DNA from 2 places in the Burkholderia sp. BCC0397 genome. Region 1 is predicted to be linked to the other one. Evidence: riboswitches for the same ligand, from Rfam matches in the RefSeq annotation. Region 1 holds a riboswitch; the other holds the start of a gene.
The links. Region 1 has a riboswitch for ZMP and ZTP ahead of pabB (aminodeoxychorismate synthase component I). Riboswitches for the same ligand answer to the same signal wherever they lie in the genome.
Positions count from the first base shown of each region.

Region 2: another riboswitch for ZMP and ZTP. It lies ahead of glyA (serine hydroxymethyltransferase); the one in region 1 lies ahead of pabB (aminodeoxychorismate synthase component I).

Region 1 is NZ_CADFDL010000009.1:264,900-280,348, reverse strand. It holds gene HWX03_RS25800 (MFS transporter) at 1-1,022, opposite strand, end outside; gene HWX03_RS25795 (PLP-dependent aminotransferase family protein) at 1,125-2,633, shown strand; partial or broken gene HWX03_RS25790 (hypothetical protein) at 2,654-2,836, shown strand; gene HWX03_RS37260 (TetR family transcriptional regulator) at 2,866-3,546, opposite strand; gene HWX03_RS25780 (efflux transporter outer membrane subunit) at 3,554-5,104, opposite strand; gene HWX03_RS25775 (efflux RND transporter permease subunit) at 5,104-8,307, opposite strand; gene HWX03_RS25770 (efflux RND transporter periplasmic adaptor subunit) at 8,323-9,609, opposite strand; gene HWX03_RS25765 (EamA family transporter) at 9,931-10,593, opposite strand; gene HWX03_RS25760 (hypothetical protein) at 10,713-10,982, shown strand; gene HWX03_RS25755 (LysR family transcriptional regulator) at 11,603-11,953, shown strand; gene HWX03_RS25750 (hypothetical protein) at 11,986-12,264, opposite strand; gene pabB (aminodeoxychorismate synthase component I) at 12,387-13,583, opposite strand; ZMP/ZTP riboswitch at 13,810-13,894, opposite strand; gene HWX03_RS25740 (MgtC/SapB family protein) at 13,985-14,683, opposite strand; gene HWX03_RS25735 (AGE family epimerase/isomerase) at 14,799-15,449, shown strand, end outside.
Region 2 is NZ_CADFDL010000003.1:561,741-577,189, reverse strand. It holds gene HWX03_RS12830 (glycosyltransferase family 2 protein) at 1-384, shown strand, start outside; gene HWX03_RS12825 (hypothetical protein) at 454-1,470, shown strand; gene HWX03_RS12820 (hypothetical protein) at 1,467-2,216, shown strand; gene HWX03_RS12815 (hypothetical protein) at 2,213-3,370, shown strand; gene HWX03_RS12810 (phosphatase PAP2 family protein) at 3,379-3,984, shown strand; gene HWX03_RS12805 (fatty acid desaturase family protein) at 3,981-4,928, shown strand; tRNA gene HWX03_RS12800 (tRNA-Lys) at 5,058-5,134, opposite strand; gene ybgF (tol-pal system protein YbgF) at 5,243-5,992, opposite strand; gene pal (peptidoglycan-associated lipoprotein Pal) at 6,012-6,524, opposite strand; gene tolB (Tol-Pal system beta propeller repeat protein TolB) at 6,542-7,837, opposite strand; gene tolA (cell envelope integrity protein TolA) at 7,947-9,002, opposite strand; gene tolR (protein TolR) at 8,999-9,448, opposite strand; gene tolQ (protein TolQ) at 9,459-10,136, opposite strand; gene ybgC (tol-pal system-associated acyl-CoA thioesterase) at 10,281-10,766, opposite strand; gene HWX03_RS12760 (SDR family NAD(P)-dependent oxidoreductase) at 10,866-11,612, opposite strand; ZMP/ZTP riboswitch at 11,793-11,893, shown strand; gene glyA (serine hydroxymethyltransferase) at 12,031-13,278, shown strand; gene nrdR (transcriptional regulator NrdR) at 13,285-13,764, shown strand; gene HWX03_RS12745 (GspH/FimT family pseudopilin) at 13,918-14,481, shown strand; gene HWX03_RS12740 (hypothetical protein) at 14,487-14,888, shown strand; gene HWX03_RS12735 (PilW family protein) at 14,878-15,449, shown strand, end outside.

The sequences.
Region 1 (15,449 bases):
CCGAGCGGCATCAGGCCCTCGCCGATGCGGCGGGCAAGCCACGGCGTCGCGAGCGGCCCGAGCAGATAGCCAGCACCGTAGGGAGCGAGGCCGAGGCCCGATTGCAGCGGGGTCCAGCCGAGCCCCTCCTGCAGGTAGATGCCATAGGTGAGAAAGAACGCGGCGATGCTGTAGAAGAGGAACGCGAGCAGCAAGCCGATTGCCACGACCGGCTGGCTCAACACCGCCACATCGACGAGCGGATCGCGCCCCTGCCGCGCAATCCGGCGTTCGATCCGGATGAACGCGACGAACGCCGGCATGCACAGGCCGAGACTCCAGAACGTCCATGCGGGCCAGTGCAGCTCGCGGCCGACGGTCAGCGGATAGATCAGCAGCATCAGCGCAATCGTCAGCGCGACCATGCCCGGGACGTCGATGCGCGCGCCGCGCGCCGCGCGGCTCTCGGGCAGATACCGCCAGGTTCCCGCCAGCGCGAGCATGCCGATCGGCACGTTCACGAGAAATACCACGCGCCAGTCGAGTCCCCAGGGATGCAGGTCGATCAGCGCGCCGCCGCCGACTTGCCCTGCCACCGACGCGAGCCCGAACACGAACCCGTAGAGGCCCATCAGGCGCGCCTGCATCTGCACAGGAAAGACGGTGCGGATCGACGCGAGGACCTGCGGCGTGATCAGCGCCGCGCTGATGCCCTGCACGACGCGGCTCGCGACCAGCACCTCGCCGCTCATCGCCATGCCGCACAGCGCCGATGCAACGACGAAGGCGGCCATGCCGATCATGAAGATCCGCCGGCGTCCGTACAGATCGCCGAGGCGCCCGCCGGTGATCAGGACGACGGCATAGGCGAGCGCGTATGCGGAGACCGTGAGCTGGATCTGCGCGTCGCTGGCGTTCAGGCCGACGTGAATCGCAGGCAGCGCCAGATTGACGATGAAGTAATCCAGCGGCGGCAGGAATACGCCCGTATAGAGCGACGCGAGCGCGAGGCCGCGGCGCAGGGAAGACGCTTCGATAGTCATGCGCGTAGTCGGTAAAGGGAATGACATGGTTTGCACGATAGCAACAGGTGGCACTATTATCTAAGCCCACTTTCGGAAACCGAATCAATCCACTTTCAGGCCATGAGCAAACGCGCCACACCGCCCGTCTGGGGCGCTTTCGCCGTCGATCCCGCCGCGGCGCTGCCGTTTCAGGAGCAGATCGCCCGGCACCTGCGCGAGGCGGTGCTGCGCGGCCACCTGCGTCCCGGCGCGCGCCTGCCATCGACGCGATCGTTCGCGGCCGAACTGGGCGTGTCGAGGCAGACCGTCGTGCTGGCGTACGACAGGCTCGTCGCGGAGGGCTATGCGCGCGGGCAGCGCGGCTCCGGCATCTACGTGCCGGACGTGTTGCCGGAGGATCTGGCGCCGCCCGCCGCCGCGGCGCCGCTGTCCGTTACCGCAGCGCGCGGCGAAGCGTACCCGGCGCTGTCCGGGCGCGGCCGCCGCCTGGCAGGGCTGCCGGTTACGCCGGTGCCGCGCGGGCCGGGCCTGCTCGCGCCCGGCACGCCCGCGTTCGATGCGTTTCCGTACGACACGTGGACTCGCCTGTCCGCCCGTTTCTGGCGCAGCCGGCCGACCGCCGACCAGCTCGGCTACGCCGATCCGGCCGGATACCGCCCGCTGCGCGAGGCGATCGCCGAACATCTGGGCGTGACGCGCGGCCTGGCGTGCGATGCCGACGACGTCGTGATCACGTCCGGCTCGCAGCACGCGATCGAGCTGGCCGCGCGCCTGCTGATCGACGCGGGCGATACGGTATGGATCGAGAACCCGGGATTCGTCGCGGGACACAGCGCGGTCGAAAGCGCGGGCGCACGTGTCGTACCGGTGCCGGTCGACGCGGAGGGCCTCGACGTCGAGGCCGGTGCACGGCTGGCCGCGGACGCGCGCCTCGCGGTGGTTACACCGTCGCATCAGTACCCGCTCGGCGTGACGATGAGCCTGCGGCGCCGGCTCGCGCTGCTGGACTGGGCCGAGCGTGCGGACGCCTGGATCATCGAGGACGATTGCGACGGCGACTACCGCTACGCCGGGCGGCCGCTGCATCCGCTGCGCGCGCTCGGCCGGCAATCGGCCGCGAATCGCGTGATCTACGTCGGCACGTTCGCGAAGGTCCTGGCGCCCGGATTGAGGATCGGCTTCCTGATCGCGCCGCCGGGGCTCGCCGGGGCGTTTGCGCACGCCCGCGCGCTGGTTGACCGGCAATCGCCGACGCCGTTGCAGGTCACGCTCGCGGAATTCATCGGCGAAGGGCATTTCGCGACGCATCTGCGCCGCATGCGGATGCTTTATGCAGAGCGTCGGGATGCGCTGCTGGCCGCGCTCGAATGCCACTGCGCGGACGTACTCGATTGGGGAGACGCGCCCGATGCCGGCCTGCATCTCGTCGCGAAGCTGCGTGGCGCAGCTGCACCGGACGCGGATCTCGCGGTATGGGAAGCCGCTGCGGCGCTCGGGCTGCAGACGCCGCCGCTGTCGCCGCATTACCGCGGCGGCGGCGAGGCCGGGCTCGTGATCGGTTTTGGCGCGACGCTGCCGGGCAACATGCGGGACGCCGTGCTGCGGCTGCGTCGCGCCATCGTGGCCTGACGGCGCGACGCCGGGCAGACGGCGCGGACATCCTGATGCCCGGCGACGCGCGGCAGCTCGGCCTCGCGCCGGTGTCGCTCGCCGCGACGATGCGTACGATCGAACTGAACGACGTCGCGGTGCCGATGAACACGCTCGCGCGCTCGATCGGCCGGATGGCGGCGGGCGGCGCGGCGGGCCTCGACGCGTTGTGGAACGCACGTCGCACGGTGGCCGTGCACGCCGCCTGGGGTCAGGCTATCGGAGTCGCGCCGACCCGGTTCGCGGCGCGAGCGCGCGTACCGTGGCGCGCGGAGACCGCCTCGATGCCGCGCCCGACGATCCGCGCGGTGGCGTCGCCCATCTTGCGGGGCGCCGCGTGAAATGCGCATAGACGCGCGTGCCCCACCAGCAGCGCCTGAAGAAAATAGGCGTCGATTTCGGTTTCGCCCGCCGACGCTTTCGCGCCGTTTTCGCCGGCGTCGCCGGGTTTGTTCAGGATCGCGACGAGCGTCTCGTGCATCTCCTGAAACAGGTCGATCGCGAGGTGCGCCGTCAACGGCTCGGCGAGGAAAATCTCGTCGTACGGCAGCAGCTTGCCGCCGGGCCGGCAGATCGCTTTCGCTTCCGCGCGGCGCGCGCCGCCCGACAATAGCAGGCGGCAGAACGCCTTGATGCTCCCGCGCCGGCTGCCGCGCCGCACCAGTGCCAGTAACTGGTCGCGAAACGACTCCCGCACACGGACAAAGAGCGCCAGTAGCAAATCGCCCTTGTCCTTGAAGTGCCAATACACCGCGCCGCGCGTGACACCGGCCGCCTCGGCAATGTCCTCGAGCGACGCGGCGCCATAGCCGCATGCATCGAAAAGGCGCTCGCTCGCGTCGAGAATGGCTTCCCGGGTCAACAGCGCCGCTTCCTTGGTCTTGCGAGCCATTTTTTCGTCATGCCCGCGGTCGGTTCGCCCGCGCTGCCGCGACCGATGCGAACGGTACGGCCGCCTTGCCGTCGTCGACCGGCTGGTCGGCCGGGCGCGGCGTCTCGCCGGCCCGCTGGATCCAGCCGCCGCCCAGCGAGCGGTACAGGTCGACGAGGTTGGTCCACCGTGCCAGCCGTGCGTTGGTCAGCGACTGCTGCGCCGCGTACAGGTCGGTCTGCGCGGTCAGCACCGACAGGTAGCTGTCGACACCGTTCTTGTAACGCAGGTCCGACAGATCGAAGCGACGCTGCTGCGCGTGCTCGTTGCGCTCGAGCGCCGCGATCTGCTGATCATACGTGCCGCGTGCGGCAAGACCGTCCGACACTTCGCGGAATGCCGACTGGATCGCCTTCTCGTAGTTCGCGATCTCGATGCGCTTCTGCACGTTCGCGAGATCGAGGTTCGCGATGTTCTGCCCGCCTTCGAAGATCGGCAGCGCGATGCTCGGCGCGAACGACCACGCCGCCGTGCCGGCCTTGAACAGGCCGCCCAGCGTCGGGCTCGCGGTGCCGAACGCACTCGTCAACGAGATGCGCGGGAAGAACGCCGCGCGCGCCGCGCCGATGTTCGCGTTGGCCGCGAGCAGGTTCTGCTCCGCTTCCATGATGTCCGGACGACGCGTCAGCAGGTCCGACGGCAACCCGGCCGGCACGTCCGTCAGCAGGTTCTGCGCGTCGAGCGGCAGGCCCGCCGGCAGATCGTCCGGCAGCGGCTCGCCGATCAGCAGCACCAGCGCGTTCACCGCCTGCGCGCGGGCGCGCGCCTGCGCCTGCTGGTTCGCGAGCGCCGTCTCGACGATCGTCTGCGCCTGGCGCAGGTCGAGCTCGGAGCCCGCGCCGTTGTCGAACTGCAGCTTGGTCAGGTCGTACGACGCCTGCGCGGATTTCAGCGTGTTCTCCGTGACCTGCAGCAGGTCATCGGTCGACAGCAGCGTCAGGTATTGATCGGCCACCTGCGACACCAGCGAGATCTCCGACGCCTTGCGGGCCTGCGCGGTCGCGAGGTATTGCGCGAGCGCCTGGTCCTTCAGGCTCTGGATCCGGCCGAACAGGTCGAGCTCCCACGACGCCGACAGTCCGACGTTGTAAGTGCGCGATATGTAGGCCTGATTGGTCGGCGAGACACCTTGCGGATAGCGCTGGATATTGCCCGTGCCCGTACCGTCGAGCGTCGGGAACAGCCCCGCGCGCGTGATCTGGTACTGCGCACGCGCCGCCTCGATGTTCAGCACCGACACGCGCAGGTCGCGGTTGTTCTTCAGCGCGATCTCGATCAGCCGTTGCAGGCGAGGATCGACGAAGAACTCGCGCCAGCCGATGCCGGCCGCCGCCTGGCCGTTCGCGCTGCGCGCGCCGGCCTTCGCCGCCGGCTGCGTCGCGTACACGCCGCCGGACGGAAACGCCTGTGCGACGGGCGCATCCGGCCGCTTGTAATGCGGCGCCATCGTGCAGCCCGTGGCGAAGAGCGCGGCGGCGAGTGCGATCGCGCTTGCAGTCAAAGCGTGTTTTTGCATCATCACTGTCCGTTGTTGCCGGCGTCTTCGTCGTTGTGCGGTCGATCTTCGTGACGCGAATGCGCCTGCGCGAGACGCAGTGCGAGATCGGCATCTTCCTGCTCGCCGCTGAAGATCTGGCGTACCTTCACGAAGAACATCGGGATCATGAAAATGGCGAGGAACGTCGCGGTGATCATCCCGCCGATCACGCCGGTGCCGATCGCGTGCTGGCTCGCCGAGCCCGCGCCGTTGCTGATCGCGAGCGGCAGCACGCCGAGAATGAATGCGAGCGACGTCATCATGATCGGCCTCAGCCGCAGGCGCGCCGCTTCCAGCGCGGCCTCGATCGGCCCCATCTTCTCCGTCACCTGAAGTTCGCGTGCGAACTCGACGATCAGGATCGCGTTCTTCGCGGACAAGCCCACGGTCGTCAGCAGGCCGACCTGGAAAAACACGTCGTTCTCGAGGCCGCGCAGCGTCGTCGCGAGCAGTGCGCCAATCACGCCGAGCGGCACGACCATGATCACCGAGAACGGGATCGACCAGCTTTCATACAGCGCCGCGAGACACAAAAACACGACGAGGATCGAGATCGCGTACAGGATCGGCGCCTGCGAGCCCGACTGGATTTCCTGGAACGACAGCCCCGTCCACGAATAGCCGACGCCTTCCGGCAGCTTCTTCGCGAGCGATTCCATCGCGGCCATCGCCTGGCCGGTCGACTTGCCCGGCGACGCCTGCCCCAGAATCTCGAACGACGACACGCCGTTGTAGCGCTCCAGCTTCGGCGAACCGTAGGTCCAGTGGCCGGTCGCGAACGCACTGAACGGCACCATCCCGCCCGACCCGTTGCGCACGTACCAGACGTTCAGGTCGTCCGGCGTCGTCCGGAACGGCGCGTCGGCCTGCACGTACACCTTCTTGATCCGGCTGTCGGTGTCGAGGAAGTTGTTCACGTACTTCGACGCCCACGCGATCGAGAACGTCTGGTCGATCGCATCCGGCGTCACGCCGAGCGCATCCGCCTTTTCGCGGTCGATGTCCACCTTGTACTGCGGCGTATCGTTCAGGCCGTTCGGGCGCACCAGCGCGAGCAGGGGATCCTTCGACGCCATCTCGACCAGCTGGTTGCGCGCGGCAATCAGCGCGTCGTGGCCGAGACCGGCGTTGTCCGTCAGCTCGAAGTCGAAGCCGGACGCGTTGCCGAGTTCCCGAATCGACGGCGGGTTGAACGGAATCACCATCGCATCCTTGTACTTCGCGTAATGCGCGGCGGTCCTTCGCAGCAGCGCCTGTACCTTCTGATCCGAACGCTGGCGCGCCGAGAAGCCCTTCAGCTTCACGAACACGAGACCCGAGTTCTGGCCGCGCCCCGCGAAGCTGAAGCCGTTGATCGTGAACACCGAGTCGACCACGTCCTTCTCGGCGGTAGTCAGGTACGTGTTGATGTTGTCGAGCGTCTTGCCGGTCGTTTCCTGTGTCGAGCCGGACGGCGTCTGCACGATCACGAACATGTAGCCCTGGTCTTCGTCCGGCAGGAACGACTTCGGCAGGCGCGCGAACAACAGGCCGACCGCGACGAGCACGGCCAGGTAGATGACGAGCCAGCGACCCGAGCGCTTGATCACGTGTTGCACGCCGACGTGGTACTGATCGCGGCTCTTGTCGAAGGTCCGGTTGAACCAGCCGAAGAAGCCCTTCTTCTCTTCGTGGTGGCCCTTCGCGATCGGCTTGAGGATCGTCGCGCACAGCGCCGGCGTCAGGATCAGCGCGACGAGCACCGACAGCACCATCGCCGACACGATCGTCAGCGAGAACTGACGATAGATCGCGCCGACCGACCCGCCGGAGAACGCGACCGGCACGAACACCGCCGACAGCACGAGCGCCACGCCGACGAGCGCGCCGGTGATCTGGCCCATCGCCTTGCGGGTCGCCTCCTTCGGCGACAAGCCCTCCTCGACCATCACCCGCTCGACGTTCTCCACCACCACGATCGCGTCGTCGACCAACAGGCCGATCGCGAGCACGAGGCCGAACATCGACAGCGTGTTGATCGAAAAGCCGACCGCCGCCATGATCGCGAACGTGCCGAGCAACACGACCGGCACCGCGATCGTCGGGATGATCGTCGCCCGCAGGTTCTGCAGGAACAGGTACATCACGAGGAACACCAGCACGATGCCTTCGAGCAGCGTCTTGACCACTTCCTCGATCGACAGGCGCACGAACGGCGTCGTATCGAACGGATAGTGGACGACCAGCCCGTGCGGGAAGTATCGCGACAGCTCAGCCACCTTCGCCTGGATCGCGCTCACGGTCGCCAGCGCGTTGGCGCCGGTCGCGAGCTGGATGCCGAGCCCGGCCGTGGGTTGCCCCATGTACTTCGTGTCGAAGTTGTAGTTTTCCGTCCCCAGGGACACCCTGGCGACGTCCTTGACGCGCACCTGCGAGCCGTCCTGGTTGACCTTCAGCAGGATGTTGCCGAACTGCTCGGGGGTGCGCAGCAGCGTCGCCTCGGTGATGGTCGCCTGCAGCACGGTGCCGGGCTTCGCCGGCGTGCCGCCGATCTGGCCGCCCGCGACCTGCACGTTCTGCTGCGTGATCGCGGCCGTCACGTCGGATGGCGTGAGGCCGTAGTTCGTCAGCTTCGTCGCATCGAGCCACACGCGCATCGCATATTGCGAACCGAGCAGCAGTGTCTGGCCGACGCCGTTGATGCGGCTGATCGGATCGAGGACGTGCGACGCGACGTAGTTCGTCAAGTCGTCCTTCGATATGCTGCCGTCGTCGGAGTTGAACGCAATCCACAGCAGGAAGCTGCTGCTCGACTTCGTCACCGACATGCCGAGCTGCTGCACGACCTGCGGCAGGTTCGGCGTCGCGAGCGACAGCTTGTTCTGCACCTGGACCTGCGCGATGTCCGGGTTCGTGCCCGGCGCGAACGTGATCGTGATGGTCGCGTTGCCCGAGTCGTCGCTCGTCGACGACATGTACAGGAAGTGGTCGAGACCGCTCATCTGCTGCTCGATCACCTGCGTCACCGTGTCTTCCACCGTCTTCGCGGAAGCGCCCGGGTAGTTCGCGGTGATCTGCACGGCCGGCGGCGCGATCGTCGGATACTGCGCGATCGGCAGCGTGAAGATCGACGCGACGCCGGCCAGCATCAGCACGATGGCGATCACCCATGCAAAGATCGGGCGATCGATAAAAAACTTGGCCATGAAGCAGGCTCCCTGTTAGTGAGCGCTCGATGCGGCGGCAGCGCTCGCCGGTGCGGCGCCCGACGCTGCAGCCGGCGAGGCGGCCGGCGACGCCGCGGCAGGCGACGAACCCGACGACGGCGTGGCGGCCGCCGCTGCAGCCCCTGCGGCGGTGCCCTGCGCCTGCGCAAGCTGGGCCGCAACGGTCTTCACGGTCGCGCCCGGGCGCACCTTGTCGACGCCTTGCACGATCACGTGATCGCCCGCCTGCAGACCGCCTTCGACGACCCAGTTCTGGCCTTGCATGCCGGTGGTCTTCAGCGGACGCGGCTCGACCTTGTTGCCGGCGTTCACCACCATCGCGATCGCCTGCCCCTTCTGGTCGTGCGTGACGCCGATCTGCGGCACCAGGAACGCGTTCTCGTTCACGCCTTCCTCGATCCGTGCGCGCACGAACATCCCCGGCAGCAGCACGCGGCCCGGGTTCGGGAAGACCGCGCGGATCGTCACCGAGCCGGTGGTCTGGTCAACCGTCACGTCCGAGAACTGCAGCTTGCCCGGCTCCGAGTAGGTCTTGCCGTCTTCCAGGATCAGCGACACCTTCGCCGCACCCGGGCCGCTCGTCTTCAGACGGCCGCTCTGCACGTGCTGACGCAGCTTCAGCCCTTCGAGGCTCGACTGCGTGAGGTCGACGTACACCGGGTCGAGCTGCTGCACCGTCGACATCAGCGTCGCCTGGCTCGCCTGCACGTATGCGCCCGGCGTCACCTGCGAGATGCCGACGCGGCCGCTGATCGGCGACACGACATCCGTATAGCCGAGGTTGATCTGCGCGGTGTCGACCGCCGCCTTGCCGGACGCGACGTCCGCCGCGGCCTGGCCTTGCGTGGCGACCGCGTTGTCGTACTCCTGCTTGCTGACCGCGTTCGCGGCGACCAGCACCTTGTAGCGCGCGACCAGCGCGTTCTGCGTGACGAGGTTCGCCTGCGCCTTCGCGAGCGTCGCCTTCGCGCTGTTCAGGGCCGCGATGTACGGCGCCGGATCGATCTTGTAGAGGCGCTGACCGGCCTTGACGTCGGTGCCTTCGGTGAATTCACGACGCAGCACGATGCCGTCGACCCGTGCGCGCACTTGCGCGACGAGGAATGCACTGGTGCGGCCCGGCAGGTCGGTGAAGACCGGCACGGCTTGCGGCTGGACGGTGACGACGCCGACTTCCGGCGTTTGCGGCGGCGGTGCCGATTCCTTTTTTCCGCACGCGGCCAGGAAAACGGCGGCCGTCGCGACAGTGATTAAGCGGTATGGAACCCGTTCGACGCGCATGGAGCGACCTCTCACAATCAATGAATAACAACCAATCGGTTCTGGCTTTTCTTCAACAACACCAGTGCCTGCCGGTTCCATCCGGAACCCTGCATGCGAATTTCCCCCTGGCACATCCTTTCCGGAACGCATTGCTCACGCGACCCGCCAATTCTTTCGCGGAATCGGGCAATTCAGATACCTTCACTTATATCTTCAGCAATCCTGATGCAACATTCAGCGTTGGTTCAGTTGCCTGAATTACGCGCATTCGTCGGAGTCGACGCGTTTCGATATCGGCGCATGAGATTGATTATGGAACAACACGTAAAATCGGAATGTCTAGTTAAAGTGGGTAGCGAATATGGCCGTCCCGCCCAGAAGAAGCGAACCGACGAATTTCCCCAGCCCAAACCAGAAAACGACCGCATTGGTGCCGACCTTTCGGACGGTAAGTCGCACCGAGACAAAGGAGATGGCGACGAGTGCGCCGGCCGCGAGTCCGATCGCTATATCCCCGACATCGAGACCGTCAAATTTACTTACGCCATTTGCGCTGGTCGTGATGTAAATGGATGCGATTGCGAAGAGCGCATAGAGCAGGATTTCCTTGCGCACTCTCTCGTTCGTTACAACGGCTTCCAGGAATATGACGAATACGGGTGTAATTCCCGTAAGCGTCATGGCGATTGGCACCGGCAGCACCGAGATCGTATAGAAGACGCCGTATATTCCAAGGAAACCCGCAATCGCCCTAATAATCAGGAGCTGCAAGACATCCGATTTTATCGAAGTGGCAATTTGCACTCGCGCCGACCGCGTTATGGCCGAGCAGGCCAATGTTGCCAGCGAGCGGAAAAAAATGATCTGGCAAATCGTCAGTGTGAGACTGGTTGCCTTTACGGCGACCGCATTTGCCGAGAAGCAGGCGACGTGTAATGCGAGCCATAGAATCGCCAATAAAAATGGAGGGGCGCCGGAAATTAAATATGGCATTTCAATCATCCTTGTGGCTCGATTGAACGGTTGCGAATGAGCTGGCCGGCATGACGACTGGTTGCCCATCGCGTATTTGAGCGGGTTGTGGTTGCGCCAGACCGTTTTCAGGACGAGATGTCGACCGAATGCACGGCAGCCCCGCGATGTCAGGCAACTGCTGGTTGAAATACTTGACCAGCCGGCGCGTTGATTGCCTGTCGGCGTGTGCGCGCTATGGACGCGGGGTGATCGAGCAGGATCCGTCGGACAACGGCTCTCAAGTCGGTGACGAAGCGTTCGTCCTTGGGCGTCGCCGGAAGCTCGCCTTTCAGGAACGCCGTAGTTTTCACGAGATTGCTTCCATCAAAGATTTCATTCAACGAAGTTCACGAATAGTTTTAAAAAATCAGTCGTGAGCGGCCGGCTTTATGTTTCCCATCGAAATAATCGCGCGTGACTGATGACTGCATGCCATCACGCGTTACAGTGCGAGCTGATATTTAGAGGCCGGGCTGGGCGAATATTTGATTCAGGCGCGGCCCGTCTATCTGGTTGGACACCTAGCCGTAATTGTTGACAGGTTGGCGCCCACTACATATCTGATGGATAGTGAGGATTTTCTTTGGAAACCTCTCATCCTGGCCCCGCAAATATTTCAGGTAGACGCTTGCCCACTACCACACGCACGTCCGAAAGCCATCCTCGCGCAAACGGGACACGTTTGACTCGGTTGAATTCTCGCTCGAATCGTATAAACAGCGGGGCCTATGAAAATCTCGATGCGTCGCTCGCAGTATCGAGCGGACCTGCGTATCCGCGCACATACGCCATGAATAACGTGTCACAAGATATTTGCCGCATCCGGAGGTCATCGAGAAAGAGCTGAATGATGTGCGTGAGCAATTGATGGTTCTACGAATACGTATCCGCCAAATAGGTCTCGTCTGTTGGCGATTGATGGAATTATGAGGTTCTATAAAATTTTTTGAAATATCAAGAATGCTATTTCAACCACAACAAATTCGGATGATCGACGATGATCTCGCTTGACGTAGATACCGTTCGCACCTTTCTATTGGTTATGGAATTTGGAATCCTTACGAAAGCGGCGGATTATCTGCATATGACGCAAGGCGTGGTCAGCGTCAAAGTGAAGCGGCTGGAGGAACGGCTGGGATTCCGGTTGCTTGGTCGCAACCCGAGAAGCGTCAGGCTGTCGAAAGAGGGCTCGCCTTCATCGATGCAGCGAGAGAATTCATCGAGCCGCACGACCGTGCGTTACGCAGGCCGGCTTGTCCGCCCGATTTTCGCGGGCGTCACGCATCATCTCGTCGACTCGAAATTGCCGGCGCCATTGTCGATGTTCACACGTATGACCCGGCATTGACGACCGAAGCACAAGCGAGTGGTTCTCGACGGCTACCCGACGAACTTGACAATCGCGATCTCGATGCAGCGATTGTCCGGCGTGTCGAAAGGCGCAGCGGCGGTCATGTGATCACCAACGAGCAGCCAGGAATGGAAGTACACGCCGGGCACGCCGCTGCGCCGGGCATCGTTGTCGGCCACCTGCCGCATTCGCTCGATGGCCCTGCGTGGGCTCGACGAAGCCGGCATTCCTGGCGCGCTATGCATGATCGTTGCGCCGGACAGTGACGACATCCCGATCGCGAAATTTTTCGCGAGATTCTGCAGCATCTCGCACAGGCATGCGAACGCGGTGTCCGCCAGGCGGGTGAGCGATCCGGGACGAGAGAGGTTCGTCCAACGGGTTTTGGGGCGACTCGGGCAGCGGTCCTCGGGGCGCCCCGCACCTCACATCAATTCATCGATGACTCCAGTTCCTGGTGTTTTGCGAGAGTGCAATGATTGGCTTCACGCCACCCTTCGCTGCTCACGTTGCCTAATACCCTCGATTTCCATTGGCATTCGTTCCATTCGAGATCCGCTTTGGAGTCGAGTACCACGCCGCCACCGACTCCATATACGCCGGAACCGTTTTTCCCCAGCGCGAGTGTCCGAATCGCAACGTTTAGCGAGAAATCCCCATTGGGAGCCATCCAGCCGATACTGCCGCAATAGAGACCTCGGTCTTCCATCTCGAGTTGCCGGATGTGGCGCATTGCTGCAATCTTCGGCGCGCCGACCACGGAGCCGCATGGAAAAAGGGCTCGCAGTATCTCGAAGAAGGAAGCCGATCCGATATCCGCCGTGATCGTAGAGGTCAGGGTCCATATCGACGGATAGCGTTCGAGATCGAACAACTTCTCGACCTTGACGGAGCCGATGCGGGCGATTCTTCCCATATCGCTACGCAACAGATCGACGATCATCGCGTTTTCGGCTCGGTCTTTTATGCTGGCCTGTAGCGCGCGAGCGGAAATCAGATCCTCTTCCGGATGCCGATGCCGAGGAGCCGTGCCTTTCATCGGCCGGCTGGTCAGGATGCTTCCTGAGCGCGATAAAAACAGCTCAGGCGAGAAAGACAGCACTAGCGATTCGCCGTCATCGATATAGGCCGCATGCGATACCGGGTGAAGATTTATTATTTCCCGGTATATGGATTCAGGACTCCCTTCGATTTCGACGTCTATTGGAAAGGTAAGATTTATCTGGTAAACGTCACCATTTTCAAGCAAGCGCTTGATAGCTGATACTTTTTTCCTGTATTCGTTGAAGCTGATTCTCGGCGAAGCGCTGACAATGCGGCCGGATCGCGGGTGAAGTGGGGGTTCCCATGCAGCTTCATGCACGGCACGCTCAAAGACGAGTGCAGTCATGCGAGGGGCGCCGCTATTCTTCGAGGGGGCGTGTTTTTCCATGAGTGCCGGCTCGAGCCATTCGCCCAGGGAGTAGCTCAGCTTGAGGGCAATCCAATACCCTTCTTTCCGTGCATGCTCGATATCGGCCATTGCCGACGGCAGTTCGTCAGCCGCCTTGACTTCAATTTTTCTGATCAATCCATGCAGGGCAAGCGCCTTCTTTTGGATTGCGTTTTCAAATCGGCAGATGGTCATTGGACGTCTCCCGCGACAGGTGCGTCGGCCTCTGGAAGGTGCGTTCGGGTCAAGATAATCAATCTGACCAACTCAGATTGGGGCATGACGGAAATTCTGGTGGCGGCACTGGATATCCAATGCCGGCCAATCCACCGGGAAGTTGGGCAAATCGTCGGCCAACGTTTCGGAAGGGCAAGGGGCGGCGAGGGGAGTCGGCATATTCCTGGGCGTCAAGATCTAAATTGGAAACGGCCCAGGCGCGCGGCAAACGGTCTATGTCACGCTTCCCGATAGTTTTCTATCTCGTGGCGCCAGTCACGCGACGGGATGATTCTCTCATATCCGTACCGGATCCAGTCACTCGCGCGGGGCCGCATTCAATGGACGGATTGAGCCGCACGCCCCGCCCCCGATTCACGCTATTCGTCGCCCCCCAGCCCGTTCCCGCCGTCGAAACGCGTGACGCCCGGCAGCGCGCGCAGCTTGTCGCAGATCGCCTTGTATTCGAGTTCCGACACCCGCGCGAGCGCGATGCGCACTTCGTCCTGCTCGCCCGTGTCGTCGGCGCGCTGCACGATGAACTGCTTCACGCGCGCACTGTCGGGGCCGAGCGCCGCGTGCAGCGAATCGAACGTCAGCGTGCCGCTCGCCACCGTCAACGCAAGCTGGCGCCGCTGGCGCACCGTGAAATAGCGCCGCTCCAGCGGCTTGATGCCGGCCAGGATGATCAGGATGATGATCGTCGCCGAAATCGACGCGACATAGAGCCCGCCGCCCACCGCGAGGCCGATCGCGGCGACCGACCACAGGCTCGCGGCCGTCGTCAGCCCGCGCACGATCTCGCCGCGCAGCAGTATCGAGCCCGCGCCGAGGAAGCCGATGCCCGACACGACCTGCGCGGCGATCCGCGACGGATCGAGCACGACGTGGTCGCTGGTGCCGAGCACGTCGGCGAAGCCGAACGCCGACACGATCATGATCAGCGTCGAGCCGACGCACACCAGCATGTGCGTGCGCAGGCCCGCAGCCCACGACAGACGCTCGCGCTCGAAGCCGATGACGCTGCCGAGCGCCGCCGCGAGAACGAGCCGCATCACGAGTTCCAGGTTGCTGAGCATCCGATTTCTCTCCTTTTTTTGGTGTCGGCCGCGCGGAATGTTTTATCCTTGGCCCCGGCCGCGCCGATTCTCCGGGCCGCGCCGACACGTTTCGATCCAAGCGCTCAACCCCGCCATGTCCGTTTCCGACTCCGTTTCCGACTCCGCTTCCGCCCAGGCCGCCCAGTTGCGCCACCATTTCGTGCACGTCGTCTTGCCGATCTGGCGGGGTTCAGGGTTCGACCCAGCATTGCAACTGCCGTTCGAGGCCGTCGATCCGGCCACCCACGCGCCGCTGCCCGCGACCCGTTATCGCGCAATGGCGTGCGCCAGGCAACTGTTCGTGTTCGCGCAGGCCGGCGACACCGCGCATGCGGCCACGCTGTTCGAGGCGCTGTGCCGGCACTTTCGCGACCCGCGCCACGGCGGCTGGATCTACAGCGTCGACGCGCAGGGCGCGCCGCTCGATACGACCAAGGATCTCTATACGCACGCGTTCATCGTGTTCGCGTGCGCCGCATGGCATGCGGCGTCGGGCGACGCCGCCGCGCGCACGGTGGCAGAAGAAACCGCCGCGCTGATCCAGGACCGCTTCGCGCCGCGCCACGGCGACGCGTTGCTCGATGCCGCGCGCCACGCCGATTTCTCGTCATCCGGCAGCGGGGCGCTGCAGAATCCGCTGATGCACCTGACCGAAGCCTGGCTCGCGGCCGCCGATGCGTTCGGCGACCCGGCGTTCGACGATGCGCTCGCGCGCACCGCGCAGGCCGTCGAGCGCACCTTCGTC
Region 2 (15,449 bases), on a different contig from region 1:
TTCGCGCCGGCCGCGCACACCGAGCATCGGCTACCGGACACGCATCGCGAATCGCTGAAGCTGCGCTGGATGCGCGGCGAGGACAGCATCGGGCTGACGCCGTATCTCGTGAACGCGTACCTGCCGCGTCAATGGCAGTGGCTCGGTCGCAGCGGCCCGCTCGGCCCGTTCTGCGTGATGGCGATGCGGCTCGGCTACAGCCTGCGCGCACTGAATCGCCAGCAGTTGCCGCAACTGGGCGCCGTTCGCTATCTCGCGGCGGTCGGCGTCACGATCGCCGCGTCCGCCGTCGATACGCTCGGCGCGCTCGCGCGCGGTTTCGGGCTCACGGGACGCGCGTCGGCCCGGCGCGATCTCGACGCGCTGTCCTATCACCGTCATTGAAACGGCGCCGTGCATCGCGGCGGCGCGGCCACGACACTTCGACATCCTGATTCCCTTCCGACGACGACCATGCCCTCACTCGCCACCCGCGTTGCCTGTCTCGCCCTGTTTGCCGCCGGCGTTGGCGCCCATGCCGCACCGGTCGATCATGCGGGGCGCGGGATTTATCACTTCACGTCGCAAAGCGGCTGCCCGTTCGCGAATGCGGCCGCGTCGGACTGCAATCGTGTCGCGCTCGATGCGCCCGACGTCCACGCGAGCATCGATACCGATGCGCACGCGATCGTTTTCTCGAGCGATGCGAACCGTCGCACGAAGGACGTGCTCGGCGACGTGCTGCTGCAAGGCACGGGCGTCGATGCCGACGGGCGGCGCGTGCCGTTGAGCGTGCACGTTCTGCTGCGTCGCGACGGCACGAAATGGGATCGTGATGTGTACGTCCACGCGCCCGTGCGCGGCAAGTTCACCGATGTGCGGATCGATCCATATCGCGTGCGCGTGAAGGAGGGCGATCGCGAGCGCGACGTGCTCACGCCGGACGAAACGCTCGCGCTGTTTGCGCATCCGTCGCTCGCATCGCGGCTGGCGCGCCATCTCGTGAAAGTGCGTGCGACCGATCCGAAGCAACCGTCCGCGGATGACATCACGATCGCGCTCGGTGTCGGCGGCCTGACGAAGGCGGTCGCGCGCGCGAGCTTCACGTCGAATGCGCCGCGCGATGCCGATATCGATCGTGCGCTCGCGTCCGGTACGTGGTCGATCCGCTTCGATGCGCTGAGCAATCACATCCCGGTGTGGGTCGCACAGCGCGAGCTGTTCCTGTTCGGCCTCGACGGCAGCGCACTCGTGAAAGACGTGCGCGAACGCGGCTTTCGGAAGAACGACCGGATCGAGTTCGGCGCACGCGACGGCAGCGGCTATCTGCGCGTGAACGGCCGCGAGGAAGCCTTCGCGGGCGCGGCCGCCTCCGCGCATGCATTCATGCAGGAAAGCTTCGTCGGCCTGATTCTCGGCTGGCGTCGCGACCCGGCTGCTTCAGCCGCCGCTGCGACGCAATCTTCATCGACACGGGGCGAGCCGGCATGACCACGACAGGCGAGCTACCTGCGTCGTCGCAGGCCGCACACGGCGAGCGCTTCGACTGTCTCGATGCGCCCGCGCCGCGCGGTACGGCGCGGATGCGCGCGTATCTCGTCGATCGCATCAAGCGGGCGGCGATCCGGCAACTGCATCGCAGCCTGCATGGCGAGCGCTGGATGCTGCGCATGTACCTGATCGGTGAAGAAGCGACCGAGTGCGCGCTGCACGAGGACTGGACCGGACAGCCGCCGGACTGGCTTGCACCGCGCATCGAGCAGCATCTCGCGGACGAGCGTCGCCACGCGGCCGCGTTTGCCGATGCGCTGCGCCGGCGCGGCATCGACGCGTCGACCGGGCCGCACGCACCCGACTGGCTGAGCCGGCGCAAGATCATGCGATGGCGCCGGCTCGCGCAGCGCTACGCGCCGCATTTCGCGCAAGGCGTACTCGTGCCCGCGTATGCGACCGGCCTGTGCGCGGAACAGATGGCGATGCGCGTGCTCGCGCGCCACTGCGCGACGATCGGCGACGCGCATCCGCTGTATCCGTTGCTGTCGCGCGTGCTCGCCGACGAGACGCGGCACGTCCGGCTTTGCGCCGATACGCTGCGTCGCCTCGTCGAGCCGTCCGAGGCCGCGTCGCTCGCCGCGTTGCTGGACGAGATCCGCGCGATCGAAGCCGGTTTCGGCGTGACGGGCGCGCTGGCGATGTACGCGGCCGGGTGGATCCAGTCGCTTCGTCCGCGCGCATGATGCCGCGCATCGTCTATCTCGCGACGGCCGACGCGCGCGGCCATCTGATGCGCGCGCAACTGCTCGTGCATGCGTTGCGCGCGGCCGGCGCGCAGGTCGACGTGCTGACGACCTCCGATGCCGGGCAGGCGTTCCTCGCCGCGTTCGGCATCGACGCGGCCGTGCTGTCGAGGCACTACGCGGTGCAGTTCGACGAGCGGCAGAACATGCTGCGTGACGCGACCGATCGCAATGTCGCGCACTACGTGTTCCGGCCCACCCGCATGCTGCGCGACATCGCGCGGCTGCGTGCAATCGTTCGCGACTCGGATCTCGTGGTCAACGACTCGTTTCATCCGGCGCTGCTGTGCATGGGCGCGGTGCCGGGATGGCGGCGTCGCGTCGTTCACGTGTATGGCGGCAGCCTGCGCCGCGCGCTGACCGCGAATTTCGATGCACGGCTGCCGCGTGTGCTGGCGCGCGCTTTCGCGCGGATCGTCGACTGGCAGATCGATTCGGCGCTGGGCCGTATCGAGCACGATTTCGCGTACGACTTCGCCGACGACGCGCCGTGCTCGCACCGGCATCGCCGGCTGCCGACGCCGGTGCCGATCGTCGCCGAGCTGTTGGCGCCGGAACCCGCTGCCGCGGCCGTTTATCTGAATCCGCACTTCCGCGACGTCGCGCTCGCCGATGCACTGTCGGCCGGCATGCGCGACGCGGGGCTCGCCGCACACTGCGTGGGCGAGGGCTACGCCGGGCACGACGGCTGGACCGGCGTCGACGCCGACTGGCCGACGCGCGCCGCGCATGCGCCGCTGATCGTGTCGGCGCCCGGCATGGCCGCGCTGTCGATCGCGCGCGTGTATCGCCGCCCGATCCTGCTCGTGCAGACCGATCAGCCCGAACAGGCAAGCAACGCCGCGCGCGCGGCACGGCTGCAACTCGTGCACCGTGTCGTCACATGGCGGGGCGATGCGGCGGCATTCCGGCGCGAGGTCGGGCAGGCGTCGATCGAACTGATGCGCGATCCCGGTACGCCGGCGGGGACGCTCGCGGGCCGCGAGCATGCGCGTGCGCGTGTCGACGCGTGGGCATCGCACCTCCTCGCGTTGTGTCCGCATGCGCGGGCGGCCGAGGCGGAAACCCGATGCGAGGCACCGGCGCCGCGATGAATACGCGAATGTTGCATGACGATCGCCGGCCCGAGGTCCGGCAGATGGTGGCCGCGACATTCGGCATCGTCGCGGGCCTCGCGATCTTCTTTCTGCTGGAGCGCGGCGTCGCGCCTCGCTACGTGCTGGCCACGGCGATCGATGCGCGGATTCCGTTCATCGCGTGGTCGTGGTTCGTCTATGTCGCGTTCTTTCCGTTCGTGATTGCGCTCGCCGCGTATGCGCGGCCGTCTGCGTTCGCCGCGTTCAGGGAGGCCGTGCTGATCGCGTTCGTGCTCGGCGTGGCCTGCTTCCTGTTGTTTCCGGAAGCCGTGCCGCGGCCCGACATCGCGGAGATCGGCAATGCATTCGTGCGTCGGCGTCTTGCGCGTATGTGGCAGCTCGATCTTGCGGCCAACGGCTTCCCCAGCCTGCATGTTGCGGTCACGTGTCTGGCGTGCCGGATGCTGGCGGACCGGCGCCGGATCGTCGCGGCGGCGATCGGGCTGCTGATCTGCGCGTCGACGCTGACGCTCAAGCAGCATACGGTCGCCGACGTGCTGGGTGGGGTCGCGCTCGCGACGGTCAGTGCGCTGTGGGTCGAGCGGCATTCGCTGCGCAGGAGGCTCGCGTGACCGAGACGCAGGTTCACCGCGCCGGATCGAACCTCGGGCTCGCGCGGTTCGTGCCCGATCCCGTGCTGTTTCGCGTGAGCGCGGCGCGTGTCGGCGGGGCGCTGGCGGGTGACTGGCTGATGATTGCCGCCGCGTTTGCCGCTGCGATCGCGTTTGCGCATCCGCTTGCCTACGCATGCGCGGCGATCGTGATCGCGCGCAGCCAGCTCGCGCTCGCGGTCATGATGCACGAAGGGGCGCACGGGTTGCTCGCGCGGAACCGGCGCGTCAACGACGTGCTCGGGCAACTGCTCGCGGCCGGGCCGCTATGGCTGTCGCTGCGCACGTATCGGGCCGGCCATCTGAAGCACCATCGCGCGCCGATGCAGTCGGATGACCCCGTCGCGCTGCTGTTCGGCGTGCACGACTATCCGGTGACGCGCGGGCGATTGATCATCCGCCTGCTCGCGTACGCATGCGGGATCGGCTACGTGACGAGCGTCGTGAAGCTCGCGCGCGGCGCGTTCGCGCATGCGTTGCCGAAGGTCGAAAAATCGCGTGCGTATGCGGCGTGGGAGATCGCGTCGATGCTGGCCGGCAATGGCACGCTGTTCGGCGCGCTCGCGCTGGCCGGACATCCGCTGCTGTACGTCGCGTTGTGGATCGTGCCGTCCGTCACATTGTTGCCGCTCGCCGGGCAGGTGCGCGCGATCTTCGAGCACGCGGGGCTGCCGGCTGGCGCGGACCAGAGCCGCAACGCACGCACGATCGTCCGGCGTTCGTGGCAGACGTTCCTGTTTGGCCCGCACGCGATTCATTTCCATATCGAACATCATCTGTTCACGCGGATGCCGTTCCATAACCTGCCGGTCGTGCACCGGCAACTCGCGCGGCGGAAGCTGCTGCCTGACGGCAATTTGTATTCGGGATATGGTGCGGTGCTGTGGGATGTGAGTGTGCGGTGATCGGCCGGGATCAAGTCGCGCGCGACCGAGTGTGTGGCGAGCATCGTCGAGCATTCAAGCTCGACCGGCCAGGCGACAGACGCAAAAAAGCCTCCGCGAGGGAGGCTTTTTTGCACTATCGAAGATAGTTGGTAGGGTGGGAGGGACTCGAACCCTCGACTCTCTGATTAAAAGTCAGATACTCTAACCAACTGAGTTACCACCCCACGTTCTTGAAACCGGTCGGTTCGTTGCTTCAACAACTTGGGCAACGACCTAAAGAGCAAAAGATTATAGCGACGGGTTGCAGGACTGTCAACAACCCGTCACGATAATTATTTGATGGTTTCGAGCTTGCCCTGCGCCGTCTGCGCCGCGTTCGACCCGGCGTACTGCGACACGACCTGCTCGAACGTCTTCTTCGCGGCCGCCTTCTGGCCTTGCTCGAGCTGGTTCGTGCCGATCGCCACGAGGGCGTCGGCCGCGCGCGGGTGCTGCGGGAACTTGCTGACGATCCCTTGCCACGTCGCGGTCGAACCGCGGTAGTCGCGCAGCGCGTATTGCGCATTGCCGTACCAGTACTGCGCGGTCGGTTGATAGGGGCTCTGCGGATACTTCGCGATGAACGCGCGGAACGAAGCCGCCGCCGCCTTGAAGTTGCCGTTGCGGAACTGCTGCTGCGCCGCGCTGAGCGCATCCGTTTCACCCGGCTGCACGGTGCCTTCGACACCATCGATCGTCGCCTGCTGCGGCTCGAACTTCTTGAGCCGCGTGTCGAGATCCTGGTAGTACTCCTTCTGCTGCCGCTCGAGCGTCGTCAGCCGGTTCGTCAGATCCTCGTTCTCGCCGCGCAGCGTCGCGACCTGCTGGTTCAACTGGTCGAGACGGCCGGATTGATCGAGGATCGTACGCTGGGCGGCGGACAACTGGCTCGCCAGGTTGTCGGTCTTGCTGCGCAGGTCGAGCACGGCGCGGCGCGCTTCGTTGTCGTCGAACACGCCGGCGTGCGCCGGCGCGGCCGACCACGCCGCGCCGACGACGCAGAAGGTTGCGGCTGCGCGCAGCCAGGTTACACGGTGCGTCATACGGCGATTCTTCCGTTACTTACTGTTGGTAGACGAGGTCGGCGCGACGGTTCTGCGCCCACGATGCTTCGTCGTGACCCGTTGCCTGCGGCTTTTCCTTGCCGAGGCTCACGGCTTCCATCTGCGAATCGTTCACGCCGAGCAGGGCCATTGCGCGACGGACGGCTTCCGCACGCTTCTGGCCCAGCGCGAGGTTGTACTCGCTCGTGCCGCGTTCGTCGGTGTTGCCCTGGATCAGCACGTGGCGCTGCGGATGGCTCTTCAGGTACTGAGCGTGTTGCTGCATCAGCGGCTGATACTCGTCCTTGACCGAATAGCTGTCGAAGTCGAAGTAGATGCTGCGCTTCGCGAGCGGGCTGTTCGGGTCGTTCAGCGGATCGACGTTCACTTGCGCGACGTTGTCGGCGCTCGGCTGCGTGCTCATCGCACCCGCGTTGTTCGCCTTGTCGTCGAGCTTCACGCCCGACTTGCACGCTGCGAGCGCACTGATCATCATCACGGCCAGGGCCAGACGAGCTTTATTCGACATCATGGTTACTCTCCTTGTGGTCATTGCATGAAGGGCCCCCACGACGGCTCGCGAACGGAGCCGCCCTGGACGGACAGGATCTGCGGCGGCGCGCTGCCGTCGGAGGGCACTGCAGCCAGAACATTGCGACCACCCGACTGGGTAGCGTACAGAAGATACTGGCCGTTTGCCGCGAAGCTCGGCGACTCGTCGCGATTGGTATTCGTGATGGCGTTCGCCGCGCCAGATTGCAGATCCTGAACGTACAGCTTGAAGCCCCCACCCGTGCGGGAGATGTAGGCGAGCAGCTTGCCGTCCGGGCTGATACGCGGGCTCGTGTTGTAGCTGCCGGTGAAGGTCACGCGTTGTGCCGAGCCGGCGCTTTCACCCTGCGCGGGCATCCGGTAGATCTGCGGCGCACCGCCGCGATCGCTCGTGAAGTAGATCCAGCGGCCGTCCGGTGAGTAGAACGGTTCGGTGTCGATCGAGCTGCTCTGCGTGAGACGGCGCAGGCCGCCGCCGTTCGCGTTGACCGTATAGATTTGCGTATTGCCCGTCAGCGACAGCGCGACGGCAAGCGTGTTGCTGTCCGGCGACCACGCCGGTGCGCTGTTGTTGCCCTTCTGGTCGGAGACCATGTAGCGGCGGCCGGTCGGCAGGTCGTGGATGTAGACGATCGGCTTCTTGCGTTCGAACGACACGTATGCGACCTTCGTGCCGCTCGGCGACCAGGCCGGCGAGATGATCGGTTCGGTGCTCGACAGCGCGATGCGCGCGTTCTGGCCGTCCGAATCGGAAATCTGCAACTGGTAGCGGTTGCCGGTCTTGATCACGTACGACAGGCGCGTGGCGAAAACGCCGCGCACGCCGAGCAGCTTCTGGTAGATGTAGTCGGCGATCTTGTGACCGGCCGTGCGCAGCGTGGTGTCGGTAGCCGTCAGCGACAGGCCGCCGAGGCTTTGCTGCTTCACGGTGTCGTACAGGATGAAGTTGACCTTGTACTGGCCGTTCGCCTCGCGGTTCACGCTGCCGGCGACGAACGCGTTCGCGCCCTTGGCCTTCCAGGCGCCGAGATCGACCGATGCGGTCTCGGGCACGGGCGTGCTGCCGGCGTCGATGTTGGTGAATTTGCCGCTGCGGGCGAGGTCGGCACGGACGATCGACGTGACCTGCTGCGGCAGGTTCGCCTCGTTCGTGAAGTTCGCGGTGGCAATGGGGAACTGGGTCGACCCGACACCGGTGATCAGCACGTTGACCTGGGCGTTAGCGGCGCTGCCCGCCGTGATCAGACACGAGGCCACGAGTGCCCTGAAACCTAGCTTTGTCATCAAACTCATGCTTCTTGCTTCCCGTATGGCTTGGATCGCTGCGCAACGGCAGAGACAGTAAAAATACCCGATTCGTTCCCATCTGACAGCGACGCCCGGAGTGTAAGCGCATTTCGTTTCACTCCGCCGCCTTGAAGGTAATCGTAATGTCAGACGGGGTACGACCGTTAGAATCGGGCGGCAACGGGACCGATGCGTGGATCGCACTGACCACGGCTTGATCCCACCCCGAATTCCCGCTCGAGCGGGAGACCGATGCGCTCAATACGTCACCGGACGGCGTGCACCGAATCTTGACGACGGTGGTCAGGCCTGCCCGCTCGCCGCCCCAAACGATGTTCGGCTTGACGCGGCGGCGCACCTTGTCGGCATAGCCGGGCGTGGCGGCATTGCCGCCGGAGCCCGTGCCGGTGCCACTTTTCGCGAGGCCTTCGCCGCCGCCTTCACCGGCGCCGGACAGCCCCTGCATCTGTGCGAGGCGCGCGTTGCGCTCGCGGTCGAGCTTCGCGTTCGCCGCCGCATTGGCCTTCGCGTGCGCCGCGGCTTCGGCCTTCGCCTTGGCCTGCGCTTCCGCCTTTGCCTTCGCGGCCGAGTCGGCCTTCGCCTTCGCCGCCTGCTGCGCTTCGAGCTGCGCCTGCTTTTGCTGCTGGAGTTTCTGCTGTTCGAGCTTCTGCTGCTCGGCGAGCTGCTGTTGCTTGAGCTTGTCGGCCTGCTTCTGCTTGTCGCGTTCCGCGGCTTTCTGTGCGGCGAGCGCGGCGGCCTGTTGCGCGGCGAGCTGCGCGCGCCGGGCTTCCTCTTCCTGCTGGGCCTTCAGTTGCTGCGCGCGGCGCTGCTGCTCGAGCAGCGCTTCGCGCGCGACCGCTTCCTGCTGACGCTTCTTCTGCTGCAGCGCGATGTCGGCCTGTTCGTCGCGCACCGGCGGAGGGGGCGGCGCGACCTTCGCGGGCGGCGTGGGCGTGACGACGGGCCGCGGCGCGGGGACGTCGGGCACTTCGGTCCACAGCTCGGCTTCGGCGCCGGCCGGCGTGCTGTTCTGCCACTGCACGCCGTGATAGAGGAACAGCGCGAGCAGCACGTGCATCAGCGCGGCGAGCGCGAACGCGCGCCACGTCCCGCGCTCGCGAGGAGGCTGGAGCGGGTACGCGGATCTGCGCGTGGATTGCTGCCGGTTCATTGCGATTTGACGAGGAGGCCGACGCGCTTGACGCCGCGCGCCTTCAGATCGGACATCACGGTCATGACGGCATCGTACTGCACGGTCTTGTCGGCTGCGATCACGACCGGCTGGTCAGGGTGATCGGCCTGCCGGGCCGAGATGAAGCTGTCGAGCTCGGCCTTCGTCATCGTGTCTTCCTGGGTCGCGCCCGAGTCGCCCTTGTACTTGACGCTCATCGTGCGGTTGGCCTTGATGTTGACGACGACGGGCGGCGTCTGCTCCTGCGGTGCGGCATTGCCGACGGTCGGCAGGTTGATGATCGACGGGGCGACGAGCGGTGCGGTGACCATGAAGATCACGAGCAGCACCAGCATCACGTCGATGTACGGCACGACGTTGATGTCGGCCATTGCGCGGCGCGAGCGGCCGCCGCGCATGCTGGATCGGATGGGGCTTCCTGCCATGGCGCGCTCCTTACTGGGCCTGACGCTGCAGGATGTTCGAGAACTCTTCGATGAAGGTCTCGAAGCGGATCGCGAGGCGGTCGATGTCGTGCGCGTAGCGGTTGTACGCGACCACCGCCGGAATCGCGGCGAACAGGCCGATCGCGGTGGCGACCAGCGCCTCGGCGATGCCCGGCGCGACGTTCGCGAGCGTGGCCTGCTGCACGTTCGCGAGGCCGCGGAACGAATTCATGATCCCCCAGACCGTGCCGAACAGACCGATGTACGGGCTGACCGAGCCGACCGACGCGAGGAACGCGAGGTTGGCTTCGAGCACGTCCATTTCACGCTGGAACGACGCGCGCATCGCGCGGCGGGCACCGTCGAGCACGAGGCCCGGATCGCTGAGGCGCTTTTCCTTCGCCTTCAGGAATTCGCGCATCCCCGATTCGAAGATCCGCTCGAGGGCGCCGATCGTATGGCGGTTGTTGGCTGCGCTCTGGTACAGCGCCTGCAGGTCGCCGCCCGACCAGAAATCCTTCTCGAAGCGTTCGGTCTGCGCGCGCGCGCGGCGGATCGCGAACCACTTGCGGAAGATGAAGGTCCACGACATCAGCGACAGCAGCAGCAGCAGTCCCATCACGGCCTGGGCCAGCACGCTCGCGTTGAGCACGAGGGAAATGATCGACAGGTCTTGAGCAGTATTCATAGAGGTTTGAGTAACGTGCCTTCGCGGGTGCCCCGCAAGGGCGTCCGGTGTGCGTGCGGCGCGGCGCGCCGGCCATGCCTGACGCCGAACCTTGCTTAGTATCGAATCAGAACGGCAAGTTCATAGGCTTTGTCTAAACGGTGCTCATGCGAGCTTCGTTGACAAATCAGGTTGCCCGGCGTCGATGACGGGCCCGCGGTGCAGCGCGTCGAGCACGGCCGGCGGGATGGCCGCGGGCCGAATGCCGTGACGGTCGACGCAGCCGAGGCGGATGTGCCCGGCCACGAGCAGCGTGTCGCCACACCAGGCTTCCTGCGTGAATTCCACCGACGCGCGGCCGATGCGTCCGGGCCGGTTCGTGATCGTCAGCGTGTCGTCGAGTCGCGCCGGCGCGCGGTAGTCGAGCGACGTGCTGCGCACGATGAAGATCGCACCGGTATCGTCGGCGAGCCGACGCTGGTCGACGCCGCATGCGCGAAGCCACTCGGTGCGGGCGCGCTCGAAGAACTTCAGGTAGTTGGCATAGAAGACGATGCCGCCTGCATCGGTATCCTCGTAGTACACGCGCACCGGCCAGGTAAAGCCGGACGGCGCTTCCGGGGAGCGGGTAGGCTGAGTCATGGCGCGCATTCTACCGGAAGGCAAAGACCGGATTCGTAACCGATTCGTAACGGAATGTAGTGCGCCGTAGCATACCGCGGGCCGGCCGGGGGCCGGGCCCGCGAGGCTTCAGCCGCGGTGGACGGTCGGGCCGCCGGGCGCCTGCGCGACCGGCATCAGCTCGATCGTGTTGACGTTGACGTACGCCGGGCGCGTCGCGATCCAGTAGATCGTATCGGCGATGTCCTCGGGCATCAGCGGCTGCACATTGTTGTAGACGTTCGCCGCCTTCGCGTCGTCGCCGCGATAGCGGACGTTCGAGAACTCGGTGCCGCCGCACAGGCCCGGCTCGATGTCGGTGACGCGCAACGGCGTACCGAGCAGGTCGGCGCGCAGGTTCAGGCTGAATTGCCTGACGAAAGCCTTCGTCGCGCCGTAGACGTTCCCGCCCGCATAAGGGTACGAACCCGCAACCGAACCGATATTGAAGATATGGCCGCGACCGCGCTCGACCATGCCGGGCAGCAGCGCGTGCGTGACGGTGACGAGGCCCGCGCAGTTCGTGTCGATCATCGTCCGCCATTCGTCGAGGCTCGCCTTGTGGGCAGGCTCGACGCCGAGTGCGAGACCGGCGTTGTTGACGAGCACGTCGAGCGCGGCGAATTCGGCGGGAAGGGCGGCCGGCACGGCTTCGACGGCCGCGCGGTCGCGCACGTCGAGCTCGAACGGCAGCAGCGCGTCGCCGAGTTCGGCCGCGAGCGCATCGAGACGATCCTTGCGGCGTGCGGTGGCGACGACGCGATGGCCGCCCTTGACGAAGGCACGGGAGATGGCGGCGCCGAAGCCGGCGGACGCGCCTGTGACGAACACGATCATTGCTGCTCCTGGTCGGTAACGTAATAGCGGGTGGAATCCCGCAAGCCTACTGAGAATGCCGCACCGCGGCAAGGCGGCAAAGCGTTTCGGCACGGGCGCGTAGAATCTGGCCCCCATTGATTCGGGCGCACTGCCGTGCGGTTGCCTATTCATGACGCATCCAATACACTAATGCGCTCATCACCCCTGCGTGACTGGCGATAGAACCCTTCGGGTTCAAGGTGGAGCATCCCACCGTGAAGCGCGGGGCGCCGTTTTTGCCGTTCGCCTGGGCAGCCGTTGTGCGCCGTCGCGTGCATCGCTGGTGGCTGTCCTGCCTCGCGTCATACGGATTCTTCCGCCACGTCGAGCTGGTCTCGCCAGCAGCGCACCGTACTTGGCCACTCCGGTCAACCTGTACACACTTAACGGAAACCGTATGTTTGACAGAGCCCAAAGCACCATCGCGAACGTCGATCCCGAAATCTTTGCAGCGATCGAGCAGGAAAACCGCCGCCAGGAAGATCACATCGAGCTGATCGCGTCGGAAAACTACACGAGCCCGGCCGTGATGGCCGCGCAGGGTTCGCAGCTCACGAACAAGTACGCGGAAGGGTATCCGGGCAAGCGCTACTACGGCGGCTGCGAGTACGTCGACGTGGTCGAGCAACTGGCGATCGACCGTGTGAAGCAGCTGTTCGGCGCGGAAGCCGCGAACGTGCAGCCGAACTCGGGTTCGCAGGCGAACCAGGGCGTGTTCTTCGCGATGCTCAAGCCGGGCGACACGATCATGGGCATGAGCCTCGCGCACGGCGGCCACCTGACGCACGGCTCGCCGGTGAACATGTCGGGCAAGTGGTTCAACGTGGTGAGCTACGGCCTGAACGAAAACGAAGACATCGACTACGACGCGGCCGAGCAGCTCGCGCAGGAACACAAGCCGAAGCTGATCGTCGCGGGCGCGTCGGCGTTCGCGCTGAAGATCGATTTCGAGCGTCTGGCGAAGATCGCGAAGTCGGTGGGCGCGTACCTGATGGTCGACATGGCGCACTACGCGGGCCTGATCGCGGCGGGCGTGTACCCGAACCCGGTGCCGCACGCGGATTTCGTGACGACGACGACGCACAAGAGCCTGCGCGGCCCGCGCGGCGGCGTGATCCTGATGAAGGCCGAGTACGAGAAGCCGATCAACTCGGCGATCTTCCCGGGGATCCAGGGCGGCCCGCTGATGCACGTGATCGCGGCGAAGGCAGTGGCGTTCAAGGAAGCGCTGTCGCCGGAGTTCAAGGAATATCAGCAGAAGGTCGTCGAGAACGCACGCGTGCTGGCCGAAACGCTGGTCAAGCGCGGGCTGCGGATCGTGTCGGGCCGCACGGAAAGCCACGTGATGCTGGTCGACCTGCGCGCGAAGAACATCACGGGCAAGGCAGCGGAAGCGGCGCTCGGCGCGGCGCACATCACGGTGAACAAGAACGCGATCCCGAACGACCCGGAAAAGCCGTTCGTGACGAGCGGCGTGCGCCTCGGTTCGCCGGCGATGACGACGCGCGGTTTCGGGCCGGCGGAAGCCGAGCAGGTGGGCAACCTGATTGCCGACGTGCTGGAGAACCCGGAAGACGCAGCGACGATCGAGCGCGTGCGCGTGCAGGTCGCCGAGCTGACCAAGCGTTTCCCGGTCTACCGCTGATCGCCGATGCGCTGCCCGTTCTGCCGGCATGACGACACGCAGGTCGTCGACTCGCGCGTGTCCGAAGATGGCGCCGCGATTCGGCGGCGCCGTCGCTGCTCGGCTTGCGACAAGCGCTTCACGACGTACGAGCGGGTCGAGTTGTCCCTGCCGTTCGTCGTGAAGAAGGACGGCAGCCGCACGGAATTCGACCGTCGCAAGATCGTCGCCAGCATGCAACTCGCGCTGCGCAAGCGGCCGGTTGCCGCCGACGCGATCGACGCGGCGGTCGCCCGCATCGAATATCAACTGCTCGCGACTGGCGAGCGTGAAGTGCGTAGCGAGAAGCTGGGCGAACTCGTGATGAACGAGTTGCGCGGCCTCGATACGATTGCCTATGTCCGCTTCGCATCGGTGTATCGCCAGTTCGAGGACGTTTCCGAATTTGCCGACGTGATCGAAGAATTCCGTCGCGCCTCTCCCGCCAAGACCCCACGTAAGCGCTGACGCGCTGCGTTCGTTCATCGTCTGCTCCGTTGGTTCGATTCGCGCCGATTGTGTCGGCTGCGATCGCATGTCGCCAGTCGGCCGTTCGGCAAATGGCGCGCGTCCGCACACGTCGCTACAGTCGTCGCATCACCGTGACGGAGGACGATTGCGATGGAACGGGGCGCTCAATCCTTGAAGAATGTGGTGCAACGACCGGGCGGATTCACGCTCGTCGAGCTGATGGTCGCCATGTCGCTGGCGGCGGGGCTCGCGCTCTATGCGGTGCCCACGTTCGACCAGTGGCGCATGCGCGAACGCGTGGATGCCCGCTCGCGCGCGCTGCTCGGTGCGCTGTCGTTTGCGCGTGCCGAGGCAACGCGTCTCGGCGCGCGCGTCACGCTGTGCCGCGCCGGACGCGACGGCGCCTGTCTGCGTGCCGGTGAGCGCTGCGATCCGGCCGAATGGTCGTGCGACTGGATCGTCAGCGGGCAGGTCGACGGGCAGTCGCGCGTGCTGCGACGCTACCCGCGCGATGCCGAAGTGGTCGTCGCGGGCGCCGCGCATGAGTTGGCGTTCGCACCGCCGGTCGGTCAATCGATCGGCGGAATCCGGCGTTTCGAATTGCGTCCGCGGCGCAGCGTGCCCGGCGCCGACGACGCGCGCACATCGCGTTGCGTGCGGATTGCGGCAGGCGGCCGCGCGCGGATGGTCGCCGGCCGCTGCGACGCGGCGTGATCGCCATGCGCCATGCCATGCGCGGTACGTCGTTGATCGAGGCGACGCTGGCCATCGCGCTGCTCGCCACCGTGATGCTGGCAGTGGTCGGCAGCCAGCTCGCGATGGCACGTGCGCAGCGCGCGACGATCTGGCGCGAACGCGCGCTGTGGCTGGCCGACGCGCGTATCGAGCGTCTGCATGCCGCCGCGGCGGCCGATGACGGCCTCGCGGCGCTCGCGGCTGTATCGTTGCCGGGTGGCGCGATGACGCTCGATGGTGGGCCGGGCGGCGTCCGCTACGCGGTTGTCCGCTGGCGTGGCGGCAATGGGGGCGCGCCGCTGCGCTGTGATGTGGTGGGGGCGTCGACGCAGCCGCCATCGTGTGTCCGGATGCCGTTTCGGGACAGGGCAGGCGATGAACGCTGATCGCGGTACGCGTGGGCATACGCTGCTCGAAGTGCTGATTGCGATGACCGTCGGGCTCCTCGTGCTCGCGGCGGCCGGTGCGCTGTACCACGCGCAGCGCATTGCGCAGCGTCGCGCGGAAGACGGGTTCAGGATGCGCGACGCGGCCGCTACCGCGCTGATGCTGATCGGTCAGCAGATCCAGATGGCGGGATTCCGGCCGCTCGATGCCGAAGCGGCATCGTCGTTGCCGCCGGTGTTCGGGTGTTCGACGGCGCGCGTGCGCGGTAGCGGCGCACAGGTGCGCTGCGAGCCTGCGCGTTTGTCGTCCGACGCGTTGCTGGTCCGATATGTCGGCGATGCCGTATCGACGTGGACGACGGTGAGCGGCCAAGCATCGGATTGCCTCGGGCAGGGTGTCGGCGAGCCGGGCGAACCTGCGCCGGTGGAGAATCGCTTCGATGCGCATGTCAGCCCGTCGACGGGCGAGCCCGAACTGTATTGCGAGGGAAGCGGCCGGCCGGGCACGCCGCAGCCCGTCGTGGCGGGGATCGATCAGTTGCGCATGCGTTATTTGCGTCG